One region of the Mesorhizobium sp. NPDC059025 genome, then DNA from elsewhere that is predicted to be linked to it. Evidence: predicted binding sites of a transcription regulator. Region 1 holds the regulator's gene; each other region holds the start of a gene.
What was found. The regulator LexA, encoded in region 1, represses DNA repair genes until DNA is damaged. The targets are predictions, from matches to a motif close to TGTTCNNNNTGTGTTCNG.
Positions count from the first base shown of each region.

Region 2: recA (recombinase RecA) is a predicted target of LexA. The motif match lies at 3,070-3,087, and genes of this name have one in related genera.
Region 3: ACFWYE_RS13180 (helicase-related protein) is a predicted target of LexA. The motif match lies at 1,598-1,615, and genes of this name have one in related genera.

Region 1 is NZ_JBHYIM010000001.1:705,888-710,392, forward strand. Features, by position in the region: gene ACFWYE_RS03425 (ComEC/Rec2 family competence protein) at 1-2,007, shown strand, start outside; gene lexA (transcriptional repressor LexA) at 2,034-2,756, opposite strand; gene ACFWYE_RS03435 (LysR family transcriptional regulator) at 2,951-3,838, opposite strand; gene ACFWYE_RS03440 (antibiotic biosynthesis monooxygenase) at 3,954-4,304, shown strand.
Region 2 is NZ_JBHYIM010000002.1:522,014-526,518, forward strand. Features, by position in the region: gene alaS (alanine--tRNA ligase) at 1-1,646, opposite strand, end outside; gene recA (recombinase RecA) at 1,857-2,945, opposite strand; gene ACFWYE_RS06820 (carbohydrate kinase family protein) at 3,209-4,153, shown strand; gene ACFWYE_RS06825 (pseudouridine-5'-phosphate glycosidase) at 4,218-4,505, shown strand, end outside.
Region 3 is NZ_JBHYIM010000004.1:387,068-391,572, forward strand. Features, by position in the region: gene ACFWYE_RS13175 (MFS transporter) at 1-1,000, opposite strand, end outside; gene ACFWYE_RS13180 (helicase-related protein) at 1,771-4,505, shown strand, end outside.

The DNA.
Region 1 (4,505 bases):
CTGGGAGCACAGGTGTCGACCAGGGTGACAGGCCGCGTCATTTCAGTCGAGCCGATGGCCAGTGGACGCACGCGGCTGACGCTCGACGTCATCGGTACTGAAAAGCCCAAGCTACGCTATCAGCCGGAGCGGGTGCGGCTTTCGGCTTTGGCAATGCCGGCCGAAATCCGCGCCGGGTCGATCGTTTCCGGCTATGCCCGGCTGATGCCGCCAGCCGGTCCGGTGCGGCCCGGCGGCTATGATTTTTCTTTCGAAAGCTATTTCGACGGGATCGGCGCGACTGGGTTCTTCATGGGCAAGCCGAAGCTTGAACCCCTGGAGAAGGTACCTGCATCGCTGCCCACTCGGCTGTCGGTGGCCGTCGAGACCGCACGCGAAACGATCGCGGATCGCATTCGCGCTTCGATTGGTGGGCCTGAGGGCGAGATCGCCGCGGCACTGATTGTCGGCGTGCGCGCCGGCATTCCGAACTCCGTCAACGAAGCCATGCGAAGGACGGGTATCTATCACATCATCTCGATATCCGGCCTGCACATGGCACTCGTCGCAGGAACCGTGATGTTACTGCTGCGCGGCGCTTTCGCGTTGTTTCCGGATTTCTCAGCGCGCCGGCCGGTCAAGAAATATGCTGCGTTCGCAGCCATTTGTTCGATTTCCGCATATCTCGCGATCTCCGGGGTGGTGGTCGCGGCGGAGCGTAGTTTCATCATGCTGTCGGTGATGCTGATTGCGGTGCTGTTCGACCGAGCGGCGCTGTCGATGCGCAACCTGGCCATCTCGGCGATGATCGTGATCCTGACCGCGCCGCATGAAGTGGTCGGTCCGTCTTTCCAAATGTCGTTCGCCGCGACTGCCGCCTTGATCGGCGCGTATGCGGCTTGGGCGCAACGGCGCGAAGTCATGCCTACCCCGGCACCGCTGGCACGCTCGTTCACCGGCTTTCTCGCGCACAAGTCGCTGATTGCGGTTGCTGGCATGGCTGCAACCTCGATCATCGCCGGCCTTGCCACGGCGCTGTTCGCGGTCTGGCATTTCCAGCGGGTCTCACCCCTGAGTTTGTTCGCCAACCTGGCGGTGATGCCAGTGGTTTCGTTTGTCATGCTGGCTGCCGTTCTCAGCGCGATTGCCATGCCGTTTGGCGCCGATGAACCGTTTCTCTATGCGATGGGCAAGGGACTGACGGTGATGATGGTGATCGCGGACTGGATTTCGCAGCGCTCCCCGGTCGACGGGGTTGGCCTTGTCTCGACGCAATCGGTGCTCTTCATTGCCGTGGCGCTTGCCATCGGTGCGATGGCGACGACATGGCTACGTTTGCTGGCATTGCCCTTTGTGCTGGCCGGTCTGATAGCGATGGGCAATGTAGAAACGCCCGATGTGTTGATCTCGGAGGACGCACGGCTCGTTGCCCTGCCAGTCGGCGATGACAAACTCGCTGTCAGCCGGGCACGACCCAATCCCTTCACGCTCGACAACTGGCGCCGGGCGCTCAACGTAGAGACGACGGTCTTGCCAGAAGATGTTTCGAGTGACGTCGAACTGACTGTCGAAAATGCACTCGACATGCCGCTTGGCACGCCATTCCTGTGCACTCGCCAGCTGTGCTTCGCTCGCCATCCATCTGGGGCTGTCGTGGTGACGACCGCTCGCATCGATGCAGCCAGATCGGCTTGCGGAGTCGCGGCACTCATTGTGATCGACGATGCGACCGCACCAGATCCCTGCAACGATCCGACTGTGGTGGTGGTCACCAAGCAGGATCTGGCCCGCGTCGGCAGTGCTGCGGTGCGCTTCGATTCCTTGCCAGATAAGCCGGCTAATATCTTGTTCGCGATCGATGCCAAAGATCGACCCTGGCATGTCCAGCGTGAATTTACGCGCGAGGCGAGGGGATTGCCGCCTCGCCTTGAAAACACGCCTAAATCCAAGCCCAAACCGTTGAACTCAAACCACCCCGCCCATTCAGACACACAATTTCCCGGAAAGTCTGTTTCCGGCAATCTGTAGTCGGCTAAATTTGTAGGGTGTCCGGTCTAATAGCGACGGATCAATCCGACCAGTTTACCTTGTACCTTGACCCGATCCGGTCCAAAGATTCGTGTTTCATAGGCAGGATTGGCTGCTTCCAACGCAATCGAGGCGCCCTTGCGACGGAAACGCTTGAGCGTCGCCTCTTCCTCATCGACCAATGCCACGACGATCTCGCCGGGATTGGCCGAATTGGCATTGCGGATGATGACCGTATCGCCATCGAAAATGCCGGCTTCGATCATGGAGTCGCCTTTGACTTCCAGGGCGTAGTGCTCGCCTCCCGAAATCATGTCCGGCGGTACGGAAATCGAATGGGTGCGGTGCTGGATCGCGTCGATCGGTACACCGGCAGCGATGCGTCCCATCACGGGGATGGAAACGGAAGCTGCGACGTCGTCGTCATTGCTAGGCGCCTGCAGGCGTTGCGGCTCCTTGGGTACAGAACGCCCCAGGCTGCCCTGGATGACCGCCGGAGAAAACTTCCTGGCTGCGTTAAGGCCGGGAGCAATCGAATCCGGCAACCGCAGCACTTCCAGCGCGCGAGCCCGGTTCGGCAATCGGCGGATGAAGCCACGTTCCTCCAGAGCAGTTATTAGCCTGTGGATTCCTGACTTGGAGGCCAGGTCCAGCGCCTCTTTCATTTCGTCGAAAGAAGGGGGGATTCCGCTTTCCTTCAGCCGTTCATGGATGAAGAGCAAAAGCTCATGTTGCTTGCGTGTCAGCATCGCCACCCTCCGTGGAACGGAACCGGAATCAGAAAAACAAACCCGGAACAAACACTATCTGTTCCATTTGTGTTCCGCAACCATTTAAAGTTTAATGAATTTGTTGACGCTTTGTTCAGCCTAGCAAGAAGCCAGGCTGTTCCCTGTTGCCATATCTCCCGTCGCAGAGCAGGCCGAAGGATGCTGCCCTACCCTTACTCGGCAAATAGATTCTCAGCCATGTAGTCCACGAAAACCCGTACTTTGGGCGAGAGATGGCGATTTGTCGGCCACAATATTCGGAACGTACCCGTTTCGCCGAGATAATCCGTCAGCAGCGATACCAACTTGCCTTCGGCCAGTTCTGCAGACACGGCGAACGGCGGCAGACAGGTGATACCGAAGGACCGTTCGGCGAGGTAGATCAGCGGCTCCAGCGTGCTGGCAACGGTGGTCACGGGAAGATCGAGTTTCAGGTCACAACCGCTGCGCACGAGGGGCCAGGGCTCGAGCCGCCCCGAATTCGCGTAACGATGGTGGAGACAGCGGTGCTTGAGCAGGTCCTCCGGCACTCTGGGCGTACCATGTTCGGCGAGATATTTCGGTGCCGCGACGAGTTTGTGCCGAAAAGTACCGAGTTTGCGGCTTATCAGGCGCGTGTCCCGGATGTCTCCGGTGCGGATCACCGCGTCAAAGCCCTCTTCGATGACGTCGACCAGCTGGTCTGTAAAATCAAGGTCGAGATTGATATCCGGATATTGTTCCATGAAGGCCGATATGGTCGGCATCAACAGCATGCCCGCGAGCGGGAGAGAGACGCGAAGCTGTCCTCGGGGGCTCGCCTGCGATCTCGCAAGCTGGATCTGCGCTTGCTCGTATTCCGATTGAATGCGCCGGCAGGTTTCGAGAAAGAAACTGCCTTCCTCTGTCAGAGCCATACTCCGCGTCGAGCGGTGAAAGAGGCGGGCGCCCATTTCGTTTTCGAGCCGCGCAATCGCCTTGCCGACGGCCGAGGCCGTAAGGCTGAGCCGGCGCGCGGCACCGATAAAGCTACCGGCTTCCGCAACCTGTACGAAGATACCGAGTGGTCCAAGCTTGTCCAATTGCGGAATTTTCTTCGTTATTGATGGGAGAGAATGGGCATTTATCTGCTCATCTGTCCTGAATATCCAGAGGTTGCCGCGGCAAGATCGCCGCAATCGTCAGATGGAGACACTCATGGACAAGCCTACCGCAGCCTTTTCTGCATCTCCTCAGTCAACGACTTTTGTCGTGAACGTCATTCACGCCCATCCAGGAAAGCAGGAGGAGGCGTTTGCTGTCATCCAGGATGTCGTGCACTACGTGGCAGAGCGCAAGGAAGGTTTTCTCTGGAGTACGCTCGCCAAGAGCACCGACGGCGAAACCGTCGTCAATGTCGAAGCAATCCACGGTGCCGGCAATGTCAGCGAGTTTTTCTCCGATCCTGTATTCCTGGAGAAATTCCGGAAGCTCGACACCGTATCGAGAAGCGAATTCCACACCTACACGGTCGATGACCTTGTCTTGCCGAAGCGCGCAGTGAAGTGATCGTCAGATGAACTGCCCGGGGCAGCACTGGATATCCAGTTGTACCACTGCCGCTGACAGCATCGAAAACAGGCGCACCCATCGCTTCAGGTGAGCCGAAAATATCCGGGAGCCAGCGGCGGACAGGAGTCTGAACAGCCCGAACAAAGTGACGTTGTCGGCTCCCGGTATTGTCTCAGAGACCGCATCCTCGGGTCTCGT
Region 2 (4,505 bases), on a different contig from region 1:
TCGACGGCAGCGCCTGTCTTCAGCGAACCCCTGGTTACCTTGCCCTGATGAACAAAGAGGCCATCGGCCTTCTTCAGAGTGTCGGTGACGTCGATCCGGAAACCCTCGCCGGAGATCGTTCCGGTGTCGCCCATCTGGCCGCCGGACTCGCCGTAGAAAGGCGTCTGGTTGACGATGATCGCCACGCTGTCGCCTTCCTTGGCGTCGTCAACGACCTTGCCGTCGCGCAGGATCGCCGTGACGATGCCTTCTGCCTTCTCGGTCTCGTAGCCGAGGAACTCGGTCGCGCCTGTCTTGTCGCGCACGGAGAACCACACGGTCTCGGTGGCAGCTTCGCCGGAACCGGCCCAACTGGCGCGCGCTTCCGCCTTCTGCCGTTCCATCGCGTCGGTGAAACCGGCAAGGTCGACCGAGATGCTGCGCTGGCGCAGGGCGTCCTGCGTCAGATCCAGCGGGAAACCGTAGGTATCGTAGAGCTTGAAGGCAGTCTCGCCGTCCAGCATGTCGCCGGTACCGAGCCTGTCAGTGGCATCGGCGAGCAGGCCGAGACCGCGCACCAGCGTCTTGCGGAAGCGGGTTTCCTCAAGCTTCAGCGTTTCGGTGAGCAGTGCTTCGCTGCGCACGAGCTCGGGATAGGCCTGCCCCATCTCGCGCACCAGCGCCGGCACCAGCTTCCACATCAAAGGCTCATTGGCGCCGAGCAGCTGCGCATGACGCATGGCACGGCGCATGATGCGGCGAAGCACATAGCCACGGCCCTCGTTGGAAGGCAGCACGCCATCGGCCACCAGGAAGGATGACGAGCGCAGGTGGTCGGCGATCACGCGGTAGGACGCGACATTCTCGGTGTTCGGGCCTTGTCCGAGCGCGGACGAAGCCGCGTCGATCAGGTGACGGAAAAGATCGGTTTCGAAAACGCTTTCCACCCCCTGCAGGATGGAGGCCATGCGCTCCAGGCCCATGCCCGTATCGATCGACGGGCGCGGCAGGTCGATGCGCTCCTCCTTGGTGACCTGCTCATACTGCATGAAGACCAGGTTCCAGAATTCGAGGAAGCGGTCGCCATCCTCTTCCGGGCTGCCGGGAGGGCCGCCCCAGATGTGCTCGCCGCGATCGATGAATATCTCGGAACACGGCCCGCAGGGACCAGTGTCGCCCATGGCCCAGAAATTGTCCGAGGTCGCGATGCGGATGATGCGGTCATCCGAAAAGCCGGCGATCTTCTTCCAGTAGCCGGCCGCCTCTTCGTCGGTGTGATAGACGGTGACGAGCAGCTTGTCCTTCTTCAGCCCGAAACCCTTGGTGATCAGGTTCCAGGCGAGTTCGATCGCGCGTTCCTTGAAATAATCGCCGAACGAGAAATTGCCGAGCATCTCGAAAAAGGTGAGATGGCGGGCGGTGTAGCCGACATTGTCGAGATCGTTGTGCTTGCCGCCGGCACGCACGCTCTTCTGCGCGGTTGCGGCGCGCGAATAGGGCCGCTTCTCCAGGCCGGTGAAAACGTTCTTGAACTGTACCATACCGGCGTTGGTGAACATCAGCGTCGGGTCGTTGCGCGGCACCAGCGGGCTGGAGGCGACGATCTCGTGGCCTTCCTTGCGGAAATAGTCGAGAAAGGTCGACCGGATATCATTCACGCCACTCATCGAAACTGCCTTTATGGTGAAGCCCCCAGCCAAGGCCGGTGGAAAATGGAATAGGCCTTTTAGCGGCAGCCTTCCAGCCTGTCCAGAAACAGGCAAGACCCATGCGCGCAGACCCAAAGCCATCGCCAGAAACGCAAACCGCCGGCGCAAGGCCGGCGGTTAAACCATTGTCATCAGGCGCTGAACTGGCTCTCAGGGGAGAACCAACCGTTAGCCTTCTGCGGCGTCGTCGAGATCGTTGTCGCTGTCGCCGCCATTGTCGAGGAATTTCTCCGCGATCAGCCCGGCATTCTGTCTCAGCGCCTGCTCGACCTCGCGGGCAAGATCCGGATTGTCGCGCAGGAACTGCTTGGCGTTTTCACGTCCCTGGCCGAGACGCTGCGAATTGTAGGAGAACCAGGCTCCCGACTTCTCGACGATGCCGGCCTTGACACCGAGATCGATCAACTCGCCGGTCTTGGACACGCCTTCGCCATACATGATGTCGAATTCGATGACCTTGAAGGGTGGGGCCAGCTTGTTCTTGACCACCTTGACGCGGGTCTGGTTGCCGACGACCTCGTCCCGATCCTTGATCGAACCGATGCGGCGGATGTCGAGGCGCACCGAAGCGTAGAACTTCAGCGCGTTACCACCGGTGGTCGTCTCGGGCGAACCGAACATGACGCCGATCTTCATGCGGATCTGGTTGATGAAGATGACCATGGTGTTGGAACGCGAGATCGAGGCGGTGAGCTTGCGTAGCGCCTGGCTCATCAGGCGAGCCTGCAGGCCCGGCAACGCATCACCCATCTCGCCCTCGATTTCGGCGCGCGGAGTGAGCGCTGCGACCGAATCGACCACCAGAACGTCGATGGCGCCTGAGCGAACCAGCGTGTCGCAGATCTCCAGCGCCTGCTCGCCGGTGTCCGGCTGCGAGATCAGCAGGTTTTCGAGATCGACGCCCAGCTTGCGGGCATAGACCGGATCGAGCGCATGTTCGGCATCGACGAAGGCGCAGATGCCGCCCTTCTTCTGCGCTTCCGCCACCGTGTGCAGCGCCAGCGTGGTCTTGCCCGAGCTTTCCGGCCCGTAAATTTCAACGATACGGCCACGCGGCAAACCGCCGACGCCGAGCGCGATGTCGAGGCCCAGCGAGCCTGTCGGCACCGTCTCGATCTCGACCGCCTGCTCATTGGCACCGAGCCGCATGATCGAGCCCTTGCCGAATGCCCGTTCGATCTGCGACAGCGCAGCGTCGAGCGCTTTTGTTTTGTCCACCGAATTGTCCTCTACAAGCCTCAAGCTATTCTGAGCCATGATACATCACCCCTTGGTCGTCAATGAAGGCCGGACAGTCCGGGATCCCTTGTTATTATGTACCCTTTTTGTTCCGTTTTGGCAAGACACCGTAAAACCTTGAAAAGTATGTTAAACTCCAATTTGTTCTTTTTTTGTTTTGCAGCAGGCGGCCGTGAGGCGTCCTCACGCGCGCAGATCACATTGGCGCGATGCGGCGGTCGCCGATTCGGCAAGGCCACAGCAACGAACCATAACGCGACCCCTAGCATCGCGGTGCGTGCATGAGCCCCATGCCGAAGCTTTTCGCCGCTGGTGGCGCGCATATCGACCGACGCGGTCAGGTGAGCGGCCCCTATGTGCCGGCGGCGTCCAATCCCGGAACGATGCGCGAGGATGTCGGCGGCGGCGTCTTCAATGCACTGCGCACAGTCGTGCGACGTGGTGTCTCCGCCGCACTGATGTCGGTGCGCGGCGGCGACACCGCGGGCGAAACGGTCGCGCGGACAATCACGCAGGCCGGCATCAAGGATCTCTCGGTCACCTTCCTTGACCGTGCCACGCCGAGTTACACGGCCATCCTCGACAGCGAGGGCGAGCTTATGGTCGGCTTTGCCGACATGGGGCTCTATGATCTGGCTTTCCCAAAGCAGATGCGCCGCGCCAACATTCGCGGCGCGGTTGAGGCATCGGATGCGGTGCTCTGCGATGCGAACCTGCCGACCGCGGCGCTCGAGCGTCTCATGGTGCTGGCCGCAGACCGACCAATCTTCGTCATCGCCATTTCACCGGCCAAGGTGGTTCGCCTCGCCTCGCTGTTCGAACGGCCGACGCTTGTGTTCATGAACCGTCGCGAGGCAGCAGCGCTGACCGGCCTTTCGCGCGAGGCGACCGAGAAAGATCTGGTAATGGGCCTGCGTGGCATTGGCATGCGCGGCGGCGTCGTGACGGCAGGAGACCGCCCTGCGCTCGGTTTTGACATGGACGGCGCCTTTGCAATCTCGCCGCCTCCGCCGAGGGCCGTGGTCGACGTGACCGGCGCAGGCGATGCGCTGGCGGGAGCCACCACCGCAGCGCTGCTGCGCGGGCTGCCGCTGCGCGTCGCATTGCGCGAAGGTGTCGCAGCAGCAGCACTCGCTATCGAAAGCCCGCTCGCGGTACCCGAATTCACGCAGGCATCCTTTGCCGCAGCCCTGACGCTTGTGCCGGAAGCGCGGGAAGTGGCATGAGGACGGCAAATCCCATTCTTGAACGGCTGTTCGCGAACCGCGTGACGCCAACCGGAGACATCTCATGATCCTCGAAACCGCCCGCCCTTACATCGACATCCACGCTCCCGTCGCCGAGGCACTGAAAGCGGGCCGTCCGGTGGTGGCGCTGGAATCGACCATCATTACCCACGGCATGCCCTACCCCGACAATGGCGCGATGGCGGCCAATGTCGAAAAGATCATTTCGGATGAAGGCGCAGTGCCGGCAACGATCGCGGTCGTCAACGGCCGCATCAAGATCGGCCTGTCCGACGGCGAACGGGAGTCGCTTGCCATGACCGGCGACGCCATGAAGCTGTCGCGCGCCGAC
Region 3 (4,505 bases), on a different contig from region 1:
GCAGCGCAACATCGATCGGGCCCGACACCATGCCGGCAATCATCAGGCCGATGGCCAGCCCACCCAGCCCGAACTCCGCCGCGACCGGCCAGGCAGCCAGGGCCGTGACAACCATGCCGACCGCCATGACATGGCGCTCGCGCCCCGTCGTGCGCAGATGACCCGCCAGAAGCGCTCCGATACCGCCGGCAATGCCCATGGCAGCCCACAGCGCGCCGGTCACCGAACTGCTTTCCGTCACGCCGTAACGCTCGGCCACGAACACCGGCACCACCACGACGAGCACGCCCCAGGTGACCTGATAGAACGAGTAGGAGACAGCGAGGCCGCGCAGCGTAGGCTGCCGTGCCACCATCTCAATGCCCTCGATCGTCTGGCGTAGCAGGGAGGCATGGCGTGATGCCAGCCCCGGCAGCCGTTGAACATAAGACAGGCAGACAGCGGCGCCGGCATAGGCAAAGGCGATGATCGACAGCGCAGCCTCCGGCCCAAGCAGGGCTACGGTCAGGCCGGCCAGTGCCGGCCCCGCGACATCGGAGATGGCATAGACCGCGGTGTCGAGAGCATTGACCCGATCGAGCGCATGGGCGGGCACGAGCCGCGGCAGAAGCGTCCGCGTGCCGGATGCACCCAGAGGACCGGCGAGCGAGAACAGTACCACCAGGACGAACAGAACCGGCGGGCTCGCCCAGCCCGCCCAGCCGGCAATGCTGACCGCGGCGATGAAGGCGGCGCTGGCGATCAGGTCGATTCGGACCGCCGTTGTCGGACCGACGCGGTCGAGCAATGCACCGGCGACGGGACTGACGAGGAGGCCTGGAGCAATCGCGGCAAAAGTCAGCCAACCGGCCAGGGCCGGTGACGAAAAACGTGCCAGGACGAACAGAACAAGGGTAAGGCCGAACATGCGTGCCGCCAGTCGTGACAGCGTTGCCGCGAGGATGAGCGGCGGCAGGCCCGGGATCGACATCAAGGTCCGATACGAGTTTTGGGATTCCATAGGGGCTGTTCCGGCTGCTGGGGCCCCACCGTATGGAGGTGCCTGCGCTTCTGTAAATGGACCACCGATCCCGGTTTGAAGCGGACACGCGCCACCCCGGCGGCGAAAAAAGAGGCCGTCTCGACCGTGGGGAAGGCTCGCCGATGCCTGGCTGATTGTGCCGTTCCGGCACGCAAACATTAATGTTGGTCCGTCGCATGGCGAATAAATGCGTCGGAAGCCTGTGAATCATTGGTGGACAAGCTGTGCACAACACCAGATGTTGGGGTGAACAAAACAGGAAACTCCTGCGATCGCCGATTCGTCGCCGATTCGTTCCGGCTTTGGTCGAATTGTTAATGAAAATGGACGGTTAAGTGTCGGATGTGGTTAATGGCCATTAAGAAAATGCTGTTATTTCAGCGGCTTGAACTGGTCGGCTCGTTAGCCGGCACTCGCGTGGATGCCTCTTGCCGGCAAAAGTTAACGGCAGTTGTGAAAAGCGGATGGTTTGGTCGATTAGCCGATTCAGCATGTGGTGCGACTCAGTGAGCCGAGATCCATATCTAGCCGTGAACGAACCGTGAATCGCGAAGAGTCAGCGATTCGTCGCTGATTCGTTCCAGACTCGTTCCGTACGTTAATTCTGCGGTGCAAAAGGCAGGACCGGGTGAACGGGTGCGACGCTTCCATGAACATTCTGCTTTCGCTCCGGCGCCTGAATGCCTATGTGTGCGCTGTCGCCGGGCAAGGCGGCGCCGATGACGGGAAAAGGTCTTCTTTCCGGGCCGATGAATATCCATCCCAAACCCACCGAACCGCTGATCCTTTCAGGCCGTGACGTCACGGCCGTGCTCGGCCCGACCAACACGGGCAAGACGCATCTCGCGATCGAGAGAATGGTTGCGCATGAAAGCGGCATCATCGGCTTGCCGCTTCGCCTGCTGGCCCGTGAAGTCTACGCCCGGCTGTGCGAGAAGGTCGGCGCCAACAAGGTCGCGCTGGTAACGGGCGAGGAAAAGATCCAGCCCGCCGGGGCGCGATATTCGGTTCATACCGTCGAAGCGTTGCCGCGCGAGACCGACGCCGCATTCGTTGCCATCGACGAAGTGCAATTGGCCGGAGATCTCGAACGCGGTCACATCTTCACCGACCGTATTCTCAACCTGCGCGGCAGGCAGGAGACATTGCTTCTGGGTGCCGCCACCATGCAGGGCATCCTGCAGAAATTGCTCCGCGGCGTATCGGTGGTGACCAGGCCGCGCCTGTCGCATCTTGCCTATGCCGGCTCCAAGAAGCTGACCCGTCTGCCGCGCCGTTCGGCCATTGTCGCCTTTTCGGCCGATGAGGTCTATGGGATCGCCGAGTTGATCCGCCGCCAGCAGGGTGGTGCGGCAGTCGTGCTCGGCGCATTGTCGCCTCGCACCCGCAATGCACAGGTGGCGCTCTATCAGTCCGGCGATGTCGATTATCTGATTGCGACCGACGCCATCGGCATGGGGTTGAACCTCGATGTCGACCACGTCGCCTTTGCCCAGAACAGGAAGTTTGACGGCTATCAATACCGAAACCTGACCGCGGCAGAGCTCGGCCAGATCGCCGGCCGTGCCGGCCGGCACCTGCGCGACGGCACGTTCGGCGTCACCGGCCAGGTCGACCCGCTCGACGAAGACCTCGTCCAGAAGATCGAAAGTCATGATTTCGAGCCGGTGAAAGTGCTGCAATGGCGCACGCCGACCTTCGATTTTTCCAACCTCGATGCGCTGAAGCGTTCGATCGAGACCAACGCGCCGGTTGAAGGGCTGACCCGCGCCCTGCCTGCCGTCGATGCGCAGGCTCTGGATTTCCTCTCGAAGGACGGCGAAATCCGTGCGCTTGCCACCAACCGCGAGCGTGTGGCCCTGCTGTGGGAAGCCTGCGTCCTGCCGGATTACCGCAAGATCGCTCCCGCACAGCACGCTGACCTCATTGCTTCCATCTATATGGACCTTGCCAGGCGCGGCCATGTCGACGAAAGCTACATGGCTGAACAGGTGCGTCGTGCCGACACCACCGAGGGTGACATCGACACGCTTTCGCATCGCATCGCCCAGATTCGCACGTGGACTTTTGTATCCAATCGTCCAGGTTGGCTTGCCGATCCGACACACTGGCAAGAAAAGACACGGGAAATCGAAGACAGATTGTCGGACGCGTTGCATGAGCGGTTGACGAAACGCTTCGTTGATCGCAGGACTTCCGTCCTCATGCGGCGCCTTAGAGAAAATACCATGCCCGAAGCCGAAATCAGCCCAACCGGAACCGTCCTCGTCGAGGGCCATCATGTCGGCGAACTGCAAGGGTTCCGCTTCACGGCCGACCAGGGCGCCGGCGGCGAAGATGCCAAGGCTGTGCGTTCAGCCGCACAGAAGGCACTTGCCTCCGAGTTCGAAGCCCGCGCGGAACGCTTCGCGGCGTCCGGTAACAACGACATCGCCTTGGGTTCTGATGGCGTGCTGCGCTGGATCGGCGCGCCGATCGGTACGCTGGTTGCCGGCGAAGACGCGTTGAAGCCGCGACTGGTGCTGCTTGCCGACGAGCAACTGACCGGTCCGGCGCGTGACAAGGTCGCGGCGCGCGCCGATCGTTTTGTCAATTTCCAGGTCGAGCTGCTGTTGAAGCCGCTGGTGGACATGAAGAATGCCGAGCAGCTGACCGGGATTGCTCGCGGCATCGCCTTCCAGCTCGTCGAGCATTTCGGCCTCATCAACCGGCGCGACATCGCCGAAGAGATGCGCACGCTCGATCAGGAAGGCCGTGCGGCGCTGCGACGCCTCGGCGTGCGTTTCGGCGCCTATCATGTTTTCGTACCGTCGTTGATCAAGCCGGCGCCAGCGGGCCTTGTGACGCTGTTGTGGGCGCTGAAGAACGACGGCAAGGATAAGCCGGGCTTCGGCGACGTGGTCCACGCGCTGGCTTCCGGTCGCACCTCGATCGTGATCGATCCGACCTACGACAAGACATTCTACCGTCTGGCCGGCTATCGTAACCTCGGCCGTCGAGCGGTGCGCGTCGACATTCTCGAGCGTTTGGCCGACCTCATCCGTCCGGCGACCAACTGGAAGCCGGGTCTTGGCGTTCGTCCGGACGGCGCCTATGACGGCCAGGCTTTCATGGTGACGCCGCCGATGATGTCGATCCTCGGCGCAACGGCCGACGACATGGAGGAGATCCTGAAGGGTCTCGGCTACCGTGCCGAGCCGAAGCCTGCGGTGGACGTCAAGGCCAAGCTCGAACAACTTGACCAGGCGGCCCGCGACGCCGCGGAAGCGAAGGCCGCGGCCGATGCCGCCGCAAAGGTAGCTGCGCAGACCGTCGAGGCGGCTGCCGCCGAGGGGCCTGCCGCAGCCGATGCCGAGCCGGTTTCCGAGCCGGCCACTGAAACGTCGGAAGTAGAGGCCGTCTCCATAGACACTGCCGAGGCCGATGGCATCGAAGACGGCGCAGAGAATGCCGAGGCGGTCGAGCCCGTTGAAGTGGCTGAGGT